DNA from 4 places in the Lysinibacillus zambalensis genome. Region 3 is predicted to be linked to each of the others. Evidence: riboswitches for the same ligand, from Rfam matches in the RefSeq annotation. Region 3 holds a riboswitch; each other region holds the start of a gene.
What was found. Region 3 has a riboswitch for thiamine pyrophosphate ahead of ABNX05_RS01255 (ABC transporter substrate-binding protein). Riboswitches for the same ligand answer to the same signal wherever they lie in the genome.

Region 1: another riboswitch for thiamine pyrophosphate. It lies ahead of thiT (energy-coupled thiamine transporter ThiT); the one in region 3 lies ahead of ABNX05_RS01255 (ABC transporter substrate-binding protein).
Region 2: another riboswitch for thiamine pyrophosphate. It lies ahead of thiM (hydroxyethylthiazole kinase); the one in region 3 lies ahead of ABNX05_RS01255 (ABC transporter substrate-binding protein).
Region 4: another riboswitch for thiamine pyrophosphate. It lies ahead of thiW (energy coupling factor transporter S component ThiW); the one in region 3 lies ahead of ABNX05_RS01255 (ABC transporter substrate-binding protein).

What each region holds. Positions count from the first base shown of each region.
Region 1 covers NZ_JBEGDG010000016.1:72,591-76,807, forward strand. The annotation lists gene ABNX05_RS18595 (AAA family ATPase) at 1-551, shown strand, start outside; gene ABNX05_RS26565 (hypothetical protein) at 593-709, opposite strand; gene ABNX05_RS18600 (magnetosome magnetite crystal formation protein family) at 758-1,090, opposite strand; TPP riboswitch at 1,217-1,324, shown strand; gene thiT (energy-coupled thiamine transporter ThiT) at 1,456-2,016, shown strand; gene ABNX05_RS18610 (DUF7010 family protein) at 2,260-2,805, shown strand; gene map (type I methionyl aminopeptidase) at 3,218-3,973, shown strand; gene ABNX05_RS18620 (TspO-related membrane protein) at 3,998-4,217, opposite strand, start outside.
Region 2 covers NZ_JBEGDG010000004.1:126,483-130,699, reverse strand. The annotation lists gene sppA (signal peptide peptidase SppA) at 1-282, opposite strand, end outside; gene mbcS (acyl-CoA synthetase MbcS) at 487-2,076, opposite strand; TPP riboswitch at 2,320-2,418, shown strand; gene thiM (hydroxyethylthiazole kinase) at 2,504-3,259, shown strand; gene thiD (bifunctional hydroxymethylpyrimidine kinase/phosphomethylpyrimidine kinase) at 3,259-4,083, shown strand; gene thiE (thiamine phosphate synthase) at 4,073-4,217, shown strand, end outside.
Region 3 covers NZ_JBEGDG010000001.1:265,754-269,970, reverse strand. The annotation lists gene ABNX05_RS01270 (MFS transporter) at 1-73, opposite strand, end outside; gene ABNX05_RS01265 (hypothetical protein) at 73-294, opposite strand; gene ABNX05_RS01260 (TetR/AcrR family transcriptional regulator) at 524-1,132, opposite strand; TPP riboswitch at 1,408-1,518, shown strand; gene ABNX05_RS01255 (ABC transporter substrate-binding protein) at 1,692-2,687, shown strand; gene ABNX05_RS01250 (thiamine-binding protein) at 2,689-2,979, shown strand; gene ABNX05_RS01245 (ABC transporter permease) at 2,979-3,749, shown strand; gene ABNX05_RS01240 (ABC transporter ATP-binding protein) at 3,727-4,217, shown strand, end outside.
Region 4 covers NZ_JBEGDG010000003.1:180,194-184,410, reverse strand. The annotation lists gene ABNX05_RS06570 (VWA domain-containing protein) at 1-1,625, shown strand, start outside; gene thiW (energy coupling factor transporter S component ThiW) at 1,836-2,333, opposite strand; TPP riboswitch at 2,434-2,541, opposite strand; gene ABNX05_RS06560 (MFS transporter) at 2,608-3,804, opposite strand; gene ABNX05_RS06555 (ABC transporter substrate-binding protein) at 4,006-4,217, opposite strand, start outside.

The sequences.
Region 1 (4,217 bases), on a different contig from region 3:
AAGAAGCGGGACGAGTAAAAGAACTTTATGCAATGTTAAATGGGCAAAATGCGAAAAAGCTGTCCTTTGAGCGTTATATTCAAATCAATTATTTAGATAAAATTACAGAGGCAGCAAATGTCCGGCTTTATCATTTATCCAACGGTCAATTTGAGCTACGACGTTCAGATCGTTTAGAAAAGCATGCTAAGCAAAGTGGACTTGGGCTAGATGTGTATGATGCCTATACAGACCAATTACGTGATGTAAAAACATTATCAGGGGGAGAAAAGTTTAATGCTTCTTTAAGTCTTGCTCTTGGGATGGCAGATGTCATTCAAAGCTTTCAAGGTAATATCCGTATTGAAACAATGTTTATTGATGAGGGCTTTGGTTCTCTTGATGAAGAGGCATTAAATAAGGCGATTGATACTCTTATTGATTTACAAGATTCTGGACGCATGATTGGCGTCATTTCACACGTTGCAGAGTTAAAAGCTACAATGCCTGCAGTGTTGCATGTTGAAAAAACAATGAACGGACATAGTCAAACATATTTTGAAGTGAAATAAAAAAGAGGCGTATTTCCGATGTGTGGAAATACGCCTTTTTATTACTTTTTAGTTACGGTAGGATTTGTTCCTTTTTTTGCAGCGATTACTTTTTTAACAATTGGAATAACGATTGGTGCTAATTTTACGGCGGTTTTGACAACTTTAGATACTTTCAAAAAATAACAGCTCCTTTTAGTACTCTCTGTTCAAGGTTGAAATGAAACTTATCGGATAACGCGAACTGCTTGAATAATATTCCAAATGACAATTCCGATTGAAACAAGAATGTAAATCACAAATGAAACTAACCAAATGATAAGAAAAGAACTACTACCTGAATCTGGTTCAAAAGTGTTGAATGATAAAGTTGAGAAAATAAAGACTGCAAAAAATATTATTCCAAATGCAACTGGGATTAAATGTGATATTAGTGCTCGAAGAGAATGACTCTTTACATCGTTATCTTTTGAAACAAAGTAAACGACTAATGGCACAATAAAGGGTGCAAAAAAGATACTTAGATAACTAAAGGCAGATAAAATTTTTTTGTTCTCCATAGTTGTACCTCCTTTTTAAATATTTACGCATGAAAAACAGTAAAGTTTCAAAAAAATTAATGTGGAAGAGGTTGTAATCGTTACAGTGTTTGCGTACAATGAGGTTGTTAAACTAAATTAAGATGTAACGACCACAAGGGGAGCTGATGATGTCAGCTGAGACTGGGCACGTAATGCCTTAACTCTTTGAACCTGTAAGTTAACGCTTGCGTAGGGATGTGGATAGAAACCGACACTTTTACGATGTGAGGCTCTGTCCTGGCATCGTTTTTTTTATCTTTATTGATGCTAGATAGGGACATATTTGCCAACTGATTTCTATTCCTGCTCTTGTATCCTACATCGGAACAAAGGAGAGAATAATTATGGACAATAAAAAACTATTAATGCTTGTGGAAATTGCGATATTCGCAGCGATTGGCCTTGTGCTCGATCAGGTTTCCTTTAAAGTATGGGCACAAGGAGGCTCTGTTAGTCTCGTAATGGTGCCAATAATGTTAATAGCATTTCGCTGGGGTCTTATTCCAGGCATGGTAACGGGTTTACTTATTGGTATTATGCAAACAATGTTTGGCGCCTATATTATACATTGGCTTCAAGGAACACTTGATTATGGTGTTGCCTTTACGGTAGTTGGCTTAGCGGCCGTTGTACGTGGACCAGTGCTTGAGGCTGCAAAAGATTTAAACAAAAAGAAAATGGCTCTTTATATTATTTTAGGAACGGTATTAGCGGGCTTTTTACGTTATGCAGCACATACCATTGGGGGCGCTGTATTTTTCGCAGAGTATGCTGGCGATCAAAATGCATGGGTTTATTCAATCATCTATAATGGAACATATATGCTACCAGCAACGATTTTAACAGCGATTGTCGGTGTTCTGTTATTTACAGCAGCACCTCAATTAATGCAACGAAAATCATAATTATTATGCCCTTCACATGAGTGAAGGGTTTTATTTTTAGACTGTTAAAGATTGTTGCTATTAAAACATAAAGACAGATTAAATCAAGAAACTGTGCAGTAATTAAATTGCCCTTCCTAAGCAATTTCTACATAGCTTTCAATTATTCCGAAAATTACTATGTTGAATAATCAATGGTAAAAATAGTTGAAGGATGGTATATTATATAAATCTTTTGCCGATTTTACGAAAGGGAGTGCGTTAATGAATAAAACACTTGAAAATTTACAAAAAGAAATTATATTTGAAGCAAAAAAAGGTTACCCCATTTTGCTTTCTGGCGCCGTTGTCTTTTTAATTTTCACCCTAATGCCCTTAGTTTTCCCAATAGAAGCTGTACGTTTGATTTGGATATTTGGCTTAGGTGTCATTTTTCCTATTGGGATGGTCATTAGTAAAATTCTGGGGGTTAATTTACTCTCTATTGACAACCCTTTAGGTACTTTAAGTGGGATAGTAGCAGCTCCTCAAGCTTTTTATATACCTGTATTTATAATTGTGTATATGAAAATACCTGAATACCTGCCCTTCACAATTGGCTTACTAGCAGGCTCTCATTTTCTGCCTTACATATGGATTTATAAAAGCAAAGCTTATTTATTTGTTACTTTAGGAATCTGTCTTTCTGCTCTAATTTTAGGTGGCTTCTTTGTTGGTCAAGCTTTCACTCTAGTACCTTTAGCGATGTCTATTGTTTATGGAATTGGTGTTCTTTTAATTCTAAGAGAACTCAAAGTCAGTCATGTTTAAGCACCTATTGTCAGTTGAATAACAGTAAACCACTGAATCTTTTTAAAAAGCATCTGAATAAAGGTGCTTTTTGTCTTTTCTAATGCTTGAACTGTGAAATAGTTAGATTCAGCCTTTAGGAAAAAAGGGTGAGCGTAGTTAGAAGTGGCTTTAGTTAAAGATTCGGTTAGCGGAAAATAAAAAAGAAGAGTTAAGCGAAACGTCAGCAAATGTTTTATCTGTGCGAAAGCGTAGCGACAGCAACAATAAAGGGCCCAGCCGGAACGGAAATCAATCTCACGTTATGGAGATAAGCCTGTTTTCGGCACTTTATAATTTATGATGGCATATAATATTTAAAGCGTTTAGCGTTTTAAGCATAGAAAGTTATGTTATATTAAATAGTAGATATTAGATGAAAGGGACGTTAAAAATGATTGTAAAAACGCAAGAAGAGATTGAAGCCTTTAAAAAAATCGGCCGTATTTGTGCTGAAATTCGTGAAGCAATGAAGGCTGCTACAAAGCCAGGTGTAACAACACTAGAACTAGATGAAATTGCAGGTCGTATGTTTGCTGAGGCCGGAGCAGTTTCTGGACCTAAAGGGGAATATGATTTCCCAGGATACACATGTATTAGTGTTAATGAGGAAGTCGCACATGGTATTCCAGGTGAACGTGTGATTAAAGAGGGAGATATCGTCAATATAGATGTATCTGGTTCATTAAACGGCTATTTTGCTGATACAGGCATTTCATTTGTAGTTGGTGAAGGCTATGAGGATAAAGAAAAGTTGTGTCGCGTAGCCAAAAGTGCTTTTGATCGTGCGATGACAAAAGTAAAAGCTGGATCAAAATTAAACCAAATCGGAAAAGCTGTTGAGCGTGAAGCATATGCTAATGATTTAACAGTGATTATGAACCTAACGGGACATGGTTTAGGTCGTTCTTTACATGATGAGCCAAACCATATTTTGAACTATTATGATGCATGGGATTCTACAATTATGAAAGAAGGCATGGTTCTTGCAGTTGAGCCGTTTATCTCAGCGAAAGCAGAGCATATTGTGGAGTCTGGTGATGGCTGGACATTCGTTACGCCAGACAAATCATTAGTTGCTCAAATCGAGCATTCAATTATCGTTACAAAAGACAAACCAATTATTTTAACTTCACTTGATGAACAATAAAAAAGCTAAAATCCTGCTACCAATTTATTTTTGGTAGGCAGGATTTTTTTTAATAAATAATATACCGACAAGTAGCACTCCACATAAAAACAAGGCTGCCGTTGACACAAGTAGCTCATCAAAACCATTATGTAATACAACCCCTATATAGGACCAGATAAATACACTTGGATAGATAATATCAAAATAATGGAATCGAATATGTAGTGCTATTGCTACCCCAAGTGTCAGTAAAATAACTGCC
Region 2 (4,217 bases), on a different contig from region 3:
TAATTGATTTAAGAAAAATTGATGATCATAAGAAATTGGTTGCCATAATGTGCTTGATCCAACATCTTGAATCGTACCATCAACCTTTAAGTATGCAATACGTTTATCCATATTGCCGCTTTCTTTTACCTCTTCTAATACCGTCAAGTCGTCTCCAGCAACCAAGCTATCAAAACTGCTAAAGAAATCTGATTTAAATATTGCAAAAATAGTGTTCATTCCTAATGAAAATACTAAAAGCACACCTGCAATTATTAAAGCAGCCCACCTTTTACCATTCATATTTTTCTGCCTCCTCATGAATATCCTAATTTGTTTCATACTTATTGCAATAATATGGCTTATCGCCTTAACACGAAGTTGATCTCCAACACTTTGCAAAAGCTTTAACTTATTCAACCTATAATACATTACCTAATATTATAAAAAAAATCAAAGTTCATAAAAAAGCAGGAACTTTGATTTTCGACATTATTTCCTAGGAAATTAATGATGAGTGATAGAATGGATTTTTTCTTGCTCTCGTAATTCGACACGACGAATTTTGCCTGATGAAGTCTTTGGCAGCTCAGTAACAAATTCAATTGCACGAGGATATTTATATGGGGCTGTTAAAGTTTTTACATGGCTTTGCAGTTTTTTTATAAGTGTTTCATTACCAACTTCTCCTTCACAGAGCACAACAAACGCCTTCACGATATTTCCACGAATCTTATCTGGACTTGCAACAACGGCAGTTTCTTTCACAGCCGGATGCTTTAACAACGCATCTTCTACCTCAAATGGACCAATCGTATACCCAGAAGAAATAATGACATCATCCCCACGTCCTTCAAACCAAAAATAACCGTCATTATCTTTGTATGCACGATCTCCGGTAATATACCAATCGCCTCTAAATTGTAAATTTGTTCGCTCTGGATCGTTTAAATATTTTTTAAATAACGCGGGTGTTTCGCAGTGTACAGCAATATCTCCAACTTCCCCAACCGCAACAGGATTTCCAATATCATTTATAATTTCAACAGTATTACCCGGAGTAGGTTTGCCCATTGATCCCATTCTAGACTCCATCCCTACCATTGTACCAACAAGTAATGTATTCTCTGTTTGTCCATAGCCATCTCGTACTTGTAAATTATAAACTTCGGAAAATACTTTTATCACTTCACTATTTAAAGGTTCACCTGCTGACACAGCCTGATGTATTGTACTTACATTAAAATCTTGTAAATTTTCTAGACTCGCCATAAATCGATATTCGGTTGGTGTGCAACATAAAATATTAATATTGAATTTTTCAATCAGTGCAAAGTAAGTTGCCGCATCAAAGTGACCTTTGTATACAAATGCTGTTGCACCACTTCCTAAAGTAGCGAGGAACGGACTCCAAATCCACTTTTGCCAGCCTGGAGCTGCTGTTGCCCAAACAATGTCACCCTCTTGAACACCTAACCAATTTGGCGCAGTAGTTCGCAAGTGTGCGTAACCCCAGCTATGTGTATGTACCACTGCCTTTGGATTGCCTGTTGTACCACTTGTATATGCTAAAAATGCAATGTCTGTACTCTTAGTTGGAGTAGAGCTTATATAAGATGTTGGTTGGCCTTGCATTTTTTCAAGCAACGGCTGCCAAGGCTCATGTGCATGACCAATGACAAATTGCTTTATTGCTTGTAAATTTCCCACATTATCAAATTGTTCAATATAAGGCTCAAATGCAACAACTCCTTTTGCATCGGCATGATTGATTCGATATTCAATATCTTTAGTTCTCAGCATTTCTGAACTAGGAATAATCGTTAACCCTACCTTCAAAGCTGCAATATATACGATATATGCTTCCACTGATCTCGGTACCATGACTAAAATAACATCGCCTTTTTTTAAACCTTGGGAGGTAAATACATGTGCTGCCTGATTCGCCTTTTCAAGTAAAGTTGTATATGATACGTACTGAATTTCCTCGTCTTCGCTATAAATTAATAATGCATTTTTGGTAGGATCCTGTGCATACTTTTCAATTTCCTCTGAAATGTTATACCATTCTGGTGCGATTAAATCTTCTCGTTTCATGGCAATTGCCCCCTTTTGTTATGCCCATTATAAAACTCAATTTTTATCATTTTCAATGGAATTCACTCTAATTCATTAAAGTCGTGACAACTATCATGCCCCGCTATATGGCATCAGTCACGTATTACTTCTATCCATTCCAACTTGACGTAATCGTCGCTTTCGCACAGAATTGCTGAATGAAAATAAAAAACTCCCTATTGAACGCGAATGAATAATATGGTACATTTTGGTCAACTAAAAGCATAATTGCAGGGGGACTCATTTAGAGTTGAGAAGGTAAAACCTGACCCTTTGAACCTGTTAGTTAATACTGACGTAGGGAGCAATTCACATCGACTTACTGATGAAAGGCTCTTTTACGTGTTTTTTGCACGAAAAGAGCCTTTTTTGCACGCTTACGTCCATCCAACGAGGAGGACTTAAATTGATATTCCAAACGATTCGTAAACAAAATCCACTTATTCATTGCATGACGAATTATGTTGTTGCTAATTTCCAAGCAAATGGCTTATTAGCAATAGGCGCTTCACCAGTCATGGCTGATGACGGTCATGAAGTTGAAGAAATGGTCACAATCGCCTCAGGCTTATTGATCAATATCGGGACCCTTAATGAGCGAATGAAAGAATCCATGTTACTTGCAGGAAAAAAAGCAAATGTTCTTGGCATTCCGGTTGTTTTAGATCCTGTTGCAGCAGGTGCAACGACTTACCGGAAACAAACAGTACAGCAATTTTTGGAGGAAATTAAATTTGCGGCAATTCGATGTAATATCGGAGAACTTGCAGCAATTGCCAATGTAGACTGGCAACAAAAAGGAGTAGATAGTGGTAGTGGTTCAATTTCTATAGAACTAGAGGCACAGAAAATAGCCCAACTTTACAATTGTATTGTTATTGTGACCGGTGAAAAGGATTTTATTACTGATGGCAAACATCAGCAATGGGTTACGGGTGGAAATTCGCAAATGACAGAAGTTACTGGAACTGGTTGCTTATTGAGTGCACTATGTTGTGCCTCCTTCACCGCAGGAGCTCAACCGTTTGACCAATTACTAGAAACATTATCGCTTTATAAAAAATTAGCAGAAAAAGCCGCTTCTTCTACTCGATTCATTGGCGATTTTCAAATTGCTGTATTGAATGAACTACATCGCCTTTCAAAGGAAGGTGAAGAATAATGCATATTGTAACGACAATTGCCGGTTCAGATAGTGGCGGCGGTGCAGGTATACAAGCTGATTTAAAAACATTCCAGGAATTAAAAGTATTCGGAACGTCTGTCATTACAGCTTTAACGGCCCAGAATACTTTGGGTGTATCGGATGTTTTACCAATTGAAGTGAGTTTTGTTGAAAAACAACTGAAAGCGCTAATCGAGGATTTTTCAATTAGTGCTATTAAAACAGGAATGTTGTTTTCCTCCGAAATCATCCAATCAATTGCACATATTTTAGCCGAAGTAAATATTCCACTTATTGTAGATCCTGTTATGATCGCAAAAGGTGGCGAGAGTTTATTACAGCAAGAAGCAATTGAGGCATTACGAAATTATTTGCTACCTTTAGCAACAATTGTAACGCCAAACATTCCTGAGGCCGAAACCCTTTCCGGAAGAAAAATTAATTCTATAGCAGATATTAACGAAGTAGCCCAGATCTTATTACAGACAGGCGTTCAATGCGTCGTTATGAAGGGCGGTCATTTAGAGGATAAATGTTATGCTACTGATTATGTATTTTTTCAAGATGGTCGATCATTTTCTATGCAATCTACTCGTATTGCAACAAAAAACACGCATGGTACAGGCTGTACATTTTCCGCTGCATTAACTGCTTTTCTTGGTCTTGGGCTACCTATAGAAATGGCAATTGAGGAAGCTAAAAAATTTATTCAATTAGCAATAACTCATGATTTATCTATTGGGAATGGCCATGGTCCAACAAATCATTTTGCTTATCAACAGTATAAGGATTCCTGTGAGGTGATCATTCATGAAACGTGACGATTTACAGCTATATTTTATTATGGGTACAGGTAATGTTTTCAATCAGGAGCCACTAACCGTATTAGAGAAAGCTCTCCAATCCGGAATTACTATGTTTCAATACCGTGAAAAAGGGACAAATCCCCTTACTG
Region 3 (4,217 bases):
GGTTAAACCAAGGAGAATTACAAAGTGCTATAAACAGATACGAAAGCAATAGACCAATTTCAGAATAAATCATTATTTTTTTCGTCCGATTTTATCAGAAACATGCCCTCCAATAAACCCTCCAATGACCCCACTAATGACAATAATTATAAGAATAAAAGCCGTTTTAGTAGCGCCGATATTTTGAGTAAAATAAATAGCGAGAAAAGGGATAACAGCCATAGAAATAAGGCCGCCTAGAAATTGCATGGCTAGGCGAAGTTTGATGTTGGGATGGATATCTCTCAATTTCATATAATCACTCCTCGAACTTTAAGTAATAGTTTTTTCCGATAGAATTCCTAATGGAAGTGGTGGTCTCATTGACTCTTTTATGTTTTCCAGTTTGAGTCCTACATAGGTAGGGGAGCCAAAAAGAAAATCATGCAAACTATTTTTCATAGGGAACAAAATATGTCTATAGATTCCGCCCTGTTATTTGAGTTTCCTAATTTTATAGGTACGGCTGAAGGATAGAGAATGTTTATAAATTAGAAATAGGTCCAAATAATCTTAGAGCTTGTCTCGTTATATCCTTCCACACCGTGTTTGTATACTCATCAATAAACGTTAAACGCATTCCGTTTAAGATGGATAAGTATGACTCAGCAATTAATGAAGGTGCTTCTTCATAAAAGTAACCAAGCCGTTGACCTGCTTCAATAACCGGATAAATACAGTCTAGAAATGATTTTACAAAATCATCTAGTTCTTTAAAAAGCTTTGGAAATCGTTCAGGTCTTGCAAGAACCTGTTGAATTAAACGTAAGTATTCACTTCTCGTTGCAAAAAGTTGCACATGACAATCTATCATTTCCTTAATTATTTCAAGAGGCTCACCTTTAAAGTGTTCTTGTATCTCAATAAAATATGGTTTGATTTTTTCCAATGGCTCTAAAATAGCTGCTTCATAAAGTACTTCTTTTGAATCAAAATACGTAAATACGGAGCCAAAACTAACTCCTGCTTCCTTAGCAATATCGGCCACTTTGGTCTCTGCAAAACCATTTTCACTATATAATTTAATAGCGGCGTCTAAAATTGTAGATCTTTTTCTTTTCTTTTTTTCATCATTAGTAAGTATCGAATTCATGTTGATACTCCTTTCATAATAAATGATTGATTAATCAATCAAATTTTATTGTAATTTGTTTCCATTGTCAATATAATGAAAGAATTTTTTGTATTTTTAGTTATAAATTACTTTAAAAGCATGATGCCTCCGTTACAGTGGTGAATTTTACTTTGCTTTCTTGAAGGAACGTTTTACAAATGAGGCTGTTTAAATAATAATTCAGCGCTATCGATAAACAGACCCTTGTCATTTACGGATAGATATGGTTATAATAATCTCGAAAAGTTCATATCGAAAGAATGTAGGGGGGCTGGTAGTTGCCAGCTGAGATTGTGTCCGATAGACGCTGACCCTTTGAACCTGATTTGGCTCGTACCAGCGTAGGGAACATCTATTCAAAAAAAGAAAGTTTTTGATACTGATTGTACAACGTCTGGGAGGAATCCTAGGCGTTTTTTATGTTTTCAGACTTTTGTTGCATGCACATACCTTACGTGTAAACAGACCGTGAACGGTTTCTTCTGGTAAAGACATTCATTCATGAACACTTTCACACTACTAACTTGGAGGATTCAGCATGAAAAAATGGTTATTGGTCCTAATAGCTGCACTATTAACTTTAGTGGGCTGTAGCGAAAAAGAAACTAAAAAGGATGCTAAAGGATTAACAAAAGTATCGGTAGTTCTTGATTGGACACCGAACACAAATCATACAGGTTTATATGTAGCTGAAAAACTTGGCTACTTTAAGGAACAAGGCTTAGATGTTGATATTTTATTACCTGGTGAAACGGGTGCTGATCAGCTTGTAGCATCAGGAAAGGCTCAGTTTGGCGTAAGCTATCAGGAAGGAATTACACAGGCTCGTGTGCAGGATGTACCTTTAGTATCGATTGCAGCGATTATACAGCATAATACTTCTGGCTTCGCATCTACCGCATCAAAAGGCATTACGTCACCAAAGGATTTTGAAGGGAAAACATACGGTGGCTGGGGTGCACCGCTTGAAAAGGCTGTACTACAATCACTAATGCAAACAGAAGATGCAGATGTTAATAAGTTAGATATCGTCAATGCAGGTGATTTAGATTTCTTCACAATGATGAAAAAAGATATTGATTTTGCGTGGATTTATTATGCATGGACAGGTATTGAAGCAGAACTTCGTGGCGAAAAGCTGAACATGCTTTATTTAACAGATTATAGTGAGCAGTTAGACTATTACACACCTGTACTTGCTACAAATGAAAAAATGATTCAGGATAATCCTGAGACGGTAAAAGCATTTGTCGCTGCTGCAGCAAAGGGCTATGAATATGCAATAAAACACCCTAATGAGGCAGCTGATAGTTTACTAGAAGCGGTACCTGATTTAGATAAGAACCTTGTGCATAAAAGTCAGGAATGGTTAGCAGATAAGTATCAAGACGATGCTGCACAATGGGGCGAGCAAAAATTAGCTGTCTGGGAAAACTACGCGAAATGGATGGCCGACAACAAAGTTTTAGAGGGCGAATTTAACGCAAAACAAGCATTTACAAACGACTTTTTACCGAAAAAGGAGACAAAGTAATATGGCAAACTCTTTAATAAGTGTACAAATTATCCCGAAAACTGAAACATATGAAGATGTGATCCCGTTTGTCGATGCAGCAATTGCAGTTATCGATGCTTCAGGGGTGAAATATGAAGTTCATCCATTAGAAACGACAATGGAAGGCGAGCTTACGACTTTGCTGCAAATTATTGAAAAAATGAATGCCAAGATGATCGAGCTTGGCGCAATCAATGTCATTACGCAAGTGAAAATTTTATATCAGCCATCCGGTATTACAATGGATACGCTAACGGAGAAATATAAGTAATGAAGCAGGCTGTTAAACAAGGAAGGACGATAATTTTTATCGCCTTCCTCTTGTTCATATGGGAACTAATTGTCCGTTTTGCTGATATTCCACATTGGCTTTTGCCTGCACCAAGTGCCATTTTGAAAGAGGGCTTTCAATCGTATGAGACGTTTGTGCCTCATGCTTTAGCTACTATACAATTAGCACTTCTTGGACTTGCTATCGGGATATTATGTGGGCTCACAGTTGCGGTGCTATTACATCGTTTTACGTTTATAAGGGAGCTATTTTACCCTATTCTCATTATGTCGCAAAATGTCCCAGTACTTGTCCTAGCACCATTATTAATCATTTGGTTTGGCTTCGGTTTATTGCCAAAGCTCATTATTATTTGTCTTGTGTGCTTTTTCCCTCTTGTTATTTCGGCAATGGATGGTTTTCGTCAAACTTCGCCTGAGCTAAAGCATTATTTTGAGATGATAGGTGCTACGAAAGCCCAAACCTTTTGGAAGTTAGAATGGCCTTATGCGTATCCAGCGATTTTTTCAGGCATAAAGATTGCTGCTACCTATAGCGTCATGGGGGCTGTTATCGCGGAATGGTTAGGAGCGAAAATGGGGATTGGCGTTTATATGACATTGGCACAGTCTTCATTTCGAACGGATCGTGTATTTGTAGCGATTTTCGCTATCATATTTTTAAGTTTATTATTATTTAGTGCTATTCGATTAATAGAAAAACTTGTTGTGAAGGGGAGAGGAAACTATGCTAAGCATTCAAAACATTGATAAATCCTTTGATTCCCTTCCAGTTATCCGTAGTTTATCTTTTGAGGTGAAGGACGGGGAATTTGTGGCGATTATCGGTCCGTCAGGCAGTGGGAAAAGTACACTTTTTCAATTAATTGGTGGTGTTTCTTCTATAGATAAAGGTGCTATTTTATTAAACGGCACAGATATCCAGAAAAAAAGAGGGACGATTGGCTATATGCCTCAGCAGCCATGTTTATTACCGTGGCGGACGATCCTAGAAAACGTCACGATGGTCGAGGAGCTTCATGGAAAACCTAATGTTAACGTTGCGAAGGAATGGTTAGATAAAGTGGGGCTCGCAGCATTTGTAAATGCATATCCTAATGAGCTGTCAGGTGGTATGCAACAACGGGTATCGTTTATTCGTGCAATTGTCAGTAATAAACCTATTTTATGTTTAGATGAACCGTTTTCAGCACTGGATGAGTTTACAAGGCTTGAAAT
Region 4 (4,217 bases), on a different contig from region 3:
AAAGTTTACCAAATGAGCTTTCTAGTTATTTACAATACAATGCAATCATTTTTGATAATGTGCCAGGACATTTAGTCGGTGAGGCAAAAATGAATGTCATTGAGCAAGCAGTGAAAAATTTTGGCGTCGGTTTTACAATGGTTGGTGGCGAAAATAGCTTTGGCTTAGGCGGTTATTTTAAAACACCAATCGAAACTTTACTACCTGTTGAAATGGAGATTAAAGGTAAGGAGCAATTACCATCATTAGGGTTGGCAATCGTACTTGACCGTTCTGGAAGTATGTCTGGAGCAAAGCTAGAGCTTGCTAAGGAGGCTGCTGCTCGTTCAGTTGAAATGCTACGAGATGAGGATACGCTCGGGTTTATTGCCTTTGATGACCGACCTTGGGAAATTATCGAGACAGGGCCACTTGGCAATAAGGAAGAAGCTGTAGATACGATTTTATCTGTAACGCCAGGCGGGGGTACTGAAATATATGGTTCACTTGCTAAAGCTTATGAAAATCTAGCAGATTTAAAACTACAGCGTAAGCATATTATTTTATTAACGGATGGACAGTCACAGTCGGGCAACTATGAAGACTTAATTGCACATGGAAAAGAAAATGGCACGACTCTTTCAACAGTTGCAATTGGTCAAGATGCAGATGCTAACTTACTTGAAGCACTCAGTGAGATGGGGAGTGGGCGTTTTTACGATGTTGTTGATGAGCAGACGATTCCTTCTATTTTATCTCGTGAAACTGCCATGATTTCACGCACCTATATTGAAGATAATCCATTCTACCCAACTATATTTAATGCCTCTGGCTGGAATACGTTATTTGCAAATGGGGTACCTAAAATGAATGCTTATATAGGTACGACAGCAAAGCAGGGGGCCACTATTATTGCAAAAAGTGAGAAGGAAGATCCCGTACTTGCAGAATGGCAATATGGCCTTGGCAAAACTTATGCCTTTACGTCTGATTCGACAGGAAAATGGACGGGAGACTGGGCAAGGTGGCAAAATTGGGGTGCATTTTGGCAAACGCTTATTTCTAAAATGCTACCAAGCTATAACGATGTTGCCTACGATGTACGTCTAGAATCGGACGGCTCCTTTGTCATTACTGACCCAACAAATGAAGCGGCATTTTTAGATATTGTTGCTGTCAATGAAGCGGGTGAGGAACTTGAAACACAGCTTGAGGCAATTTCGGCATCACAAGTTCGAGCAGTCGTGCAAGCAGAACCAGGACTCATCTTTTTCCGCATTGCCGATGAAGAGCAAGCTATTTACCAGGCTGGTTTAAGTGTACCTTATAGTGCTGAATATGAATTACGTCCAGTGAACGATAAGCTAGTCAAAGAATTAACAAAGCAAACAGGCGGCTCTGTTTTGAAAGAACCGAGCGAAGTATTCCGTGAATTTACTAAAAAAGGAGCGGAACGCCAAAATATCGCAACATGGCTTTTATTAGCAGGGATGCTACTATTCTTCATTGATATTACCATTAGACGCTTTGGTTGGGGTTTCCTAACAAGACCGAAGAAAAAAGATCAGCGTGTAGAGGAAAAACCAATACAGGCAGAGGACACAAATGTTGCCCAGCTATTAAAGGGCATGAAAAATCGACATTAGCAATTAAAAAACGATGGTTCAACGCTTTATAGCAATGAGCCATCGTTTTTTGTCATTCCAAGGCTATCATCAATAGTTGGATGACATTTACAAAGTAGGTGGTTAAAATAGGGAATATAGAATTCCTGCAAACTATTAGTGCGGTCAGATATACTGTATTTTCAAAAATATTCCGATAAATCACTCATCCCTTCAAAAAGGATTTATGAATTATAAAAGAGTATTAAGGTTAGTTACAAATACAGTTTTACGTAAATTGCTAGCAATGACAATGCCTAATACAGCACCAATAGTACTTGAAGTTAAAAAGGCTGGCATAAAAAATAAAGAAGCTACAGATGTCCCCATTAATAAATGTGCGTAAGGTGCGGCAATGAGTGAGGCAATTATACCTGTTCCAAACATTTCACCGATACCTGCGAGCCATTGTTTGCCGCTGTATTTATAGGCAAGAGCTGCACATAAAGCACCAATAACACTGCCGGGTATAGCTAATAATGAGCCTGTGCCTGTTAAAATACGAATAATGGCTGTGATAAAGGCGACCATAACAGTTGGCACTGGTCCAAGAATGATCGCGCCAATTACATTAATGGCATGCTGTACAGGGTAGGCACGCGCAATGCCTGTTGGTATTGAAACGAAGGTAGAACCTGCTACGGCAATTGCTACTAATAAGGCCATGATTGTTAATTTTCGAATTGACATAATTTCCACTCCTATTTAGTATTTTGTGAATCGCTAATTAACTAGAAAAAAGCCGCTCCCTAAAAGCATTAGGAAGCGGCCTTGCATTTAAAATAGCAAAAAGCAAGTGTCGCCACTTCCCTCCGCTAGTGTGAACTAGATCAGGTTCAAAGGGTCCGTATATGACAATATACGTCTCAGCCTTTTAAAGACTCCCCTAGTGGTAAACATTTAATTGTTAGTTTTTCTCCTAATAATGTAGCACACTACTAAAAATAGTCAATAACTTTTCAGACTAATTTGAATCAGGGTGCATAAGGTGTGGTGCTTTTTTCATTGTCCAAATAAGGGCAAGGAAGAAGCAAGCCATTAAAATAATAGACCCGAAAATATAAGGACTGTTCATATTCCAATCGAATAACATACCTGCTAAAGCTGGACCAATCATATTACCAAGACTCATATACGCATTATTCAGACCAGCTGCATAGCCTTGTTCATTTTCAGCAAGCTTTGAAATCAGTGTGTTGACAGCTGGGCGAATCAATGTCGTAGCTGTAGAGAAGATTGTCGCTACAATTAAAATAAGTGCAAACCCGGATGCGAATAATATTAAGAAAATCGAAACGGCTGCAATAAATAAATTGACTAACACTACTTTCATTTCGCCGAAGCGATTAAACAGCGGTGTAATAACAAACATCTGTACAACAACACCAAAAGCGCCGCCCATTACTAATATAATGGCGATATCAGTAGGTGTATAATTAAACTTTTCTGTAACAAATAATGATAATGTTGTTTGGAAGTTAGCAATTCCGAAAGAGAATACAAGCATGATAATTAGCATGACAAAATAAGGCATTTGGACTGAACGGGCCATCTGCTTTACAAGATTATCCTGCTTCTGCGCTTTTTTCGCTGTGTTCGGTTTTGTAGCAGGTAATAAAAAGAACGATAAAATAGCTGCTAAGATAGCTGCAAATCCAGCAGTATAAAATGGAAAGTGTAAACTAACTTTTGAGAGGAATCCACCGATACCTGGTCCGATCATAAAACCAAAGGACATTGCTGCCCCTATCATCCCCATACCTTTTCCGCGTTCCTCGTACGTTGTGACGTCAGCCACAAATGCCATTATAGGAGGTGCGACAAATGCAGATCCAAGGCCACCTAAAAAGCGTGCCAAGAAGAGCATCCACACATCTGTAGATAGCCCGAAACCAATTTGTGCAAGGCCTGTAACTATAAGACCGAAAATAATGAGATTTTTACGACCGTATTGATCGGAAAGATTCCCAGCAATTGGAGAAAAAACAAATTGTGCTAAGGCGAACGTTGCAATCAACATGCCAAGTACTTGTCCTGCAGCACCAAATAGTTGTAAATACTCAGGCATGACAGGAATAATAATTCCGATACTCCCCATTGCGATAAACATATTAAACATTAAAATATATAAAGCCGCCTTATTAGACTTCTGCTGGGTCATCGAATACCCCTTTCTTTATTCAAATATATTACAGTCTACCACAAGGCTTGTACGTTTACTATTGACTATAAGTCTGAAATAAGAGACTTATTTATGGGGATTCTAATTATTAAAACAAGTTTCTGCACCAGTCTTCCCTTGGGATTCTCTTCCAGATAAACAAAAAAGCTATTCTCAACGTAATGTGAGAACAGCTTAAGTTTATCGAATACTCATTTTAAATTCTAAAAACAGCTCATTGTATTTACCCAAATAATCAGGGCCTAAGTTTTTATAAACTTCTAATGTTTTACGTTGTTCTTCAGAAGGATAGAATCGCTTATCAGATACAACTTCCTTATCCATTAACTTCATCGCTGCAATATTAGGGGAAGAGTAGCCTACATAATCAGCGTTTTTAGCACCTGATTCAG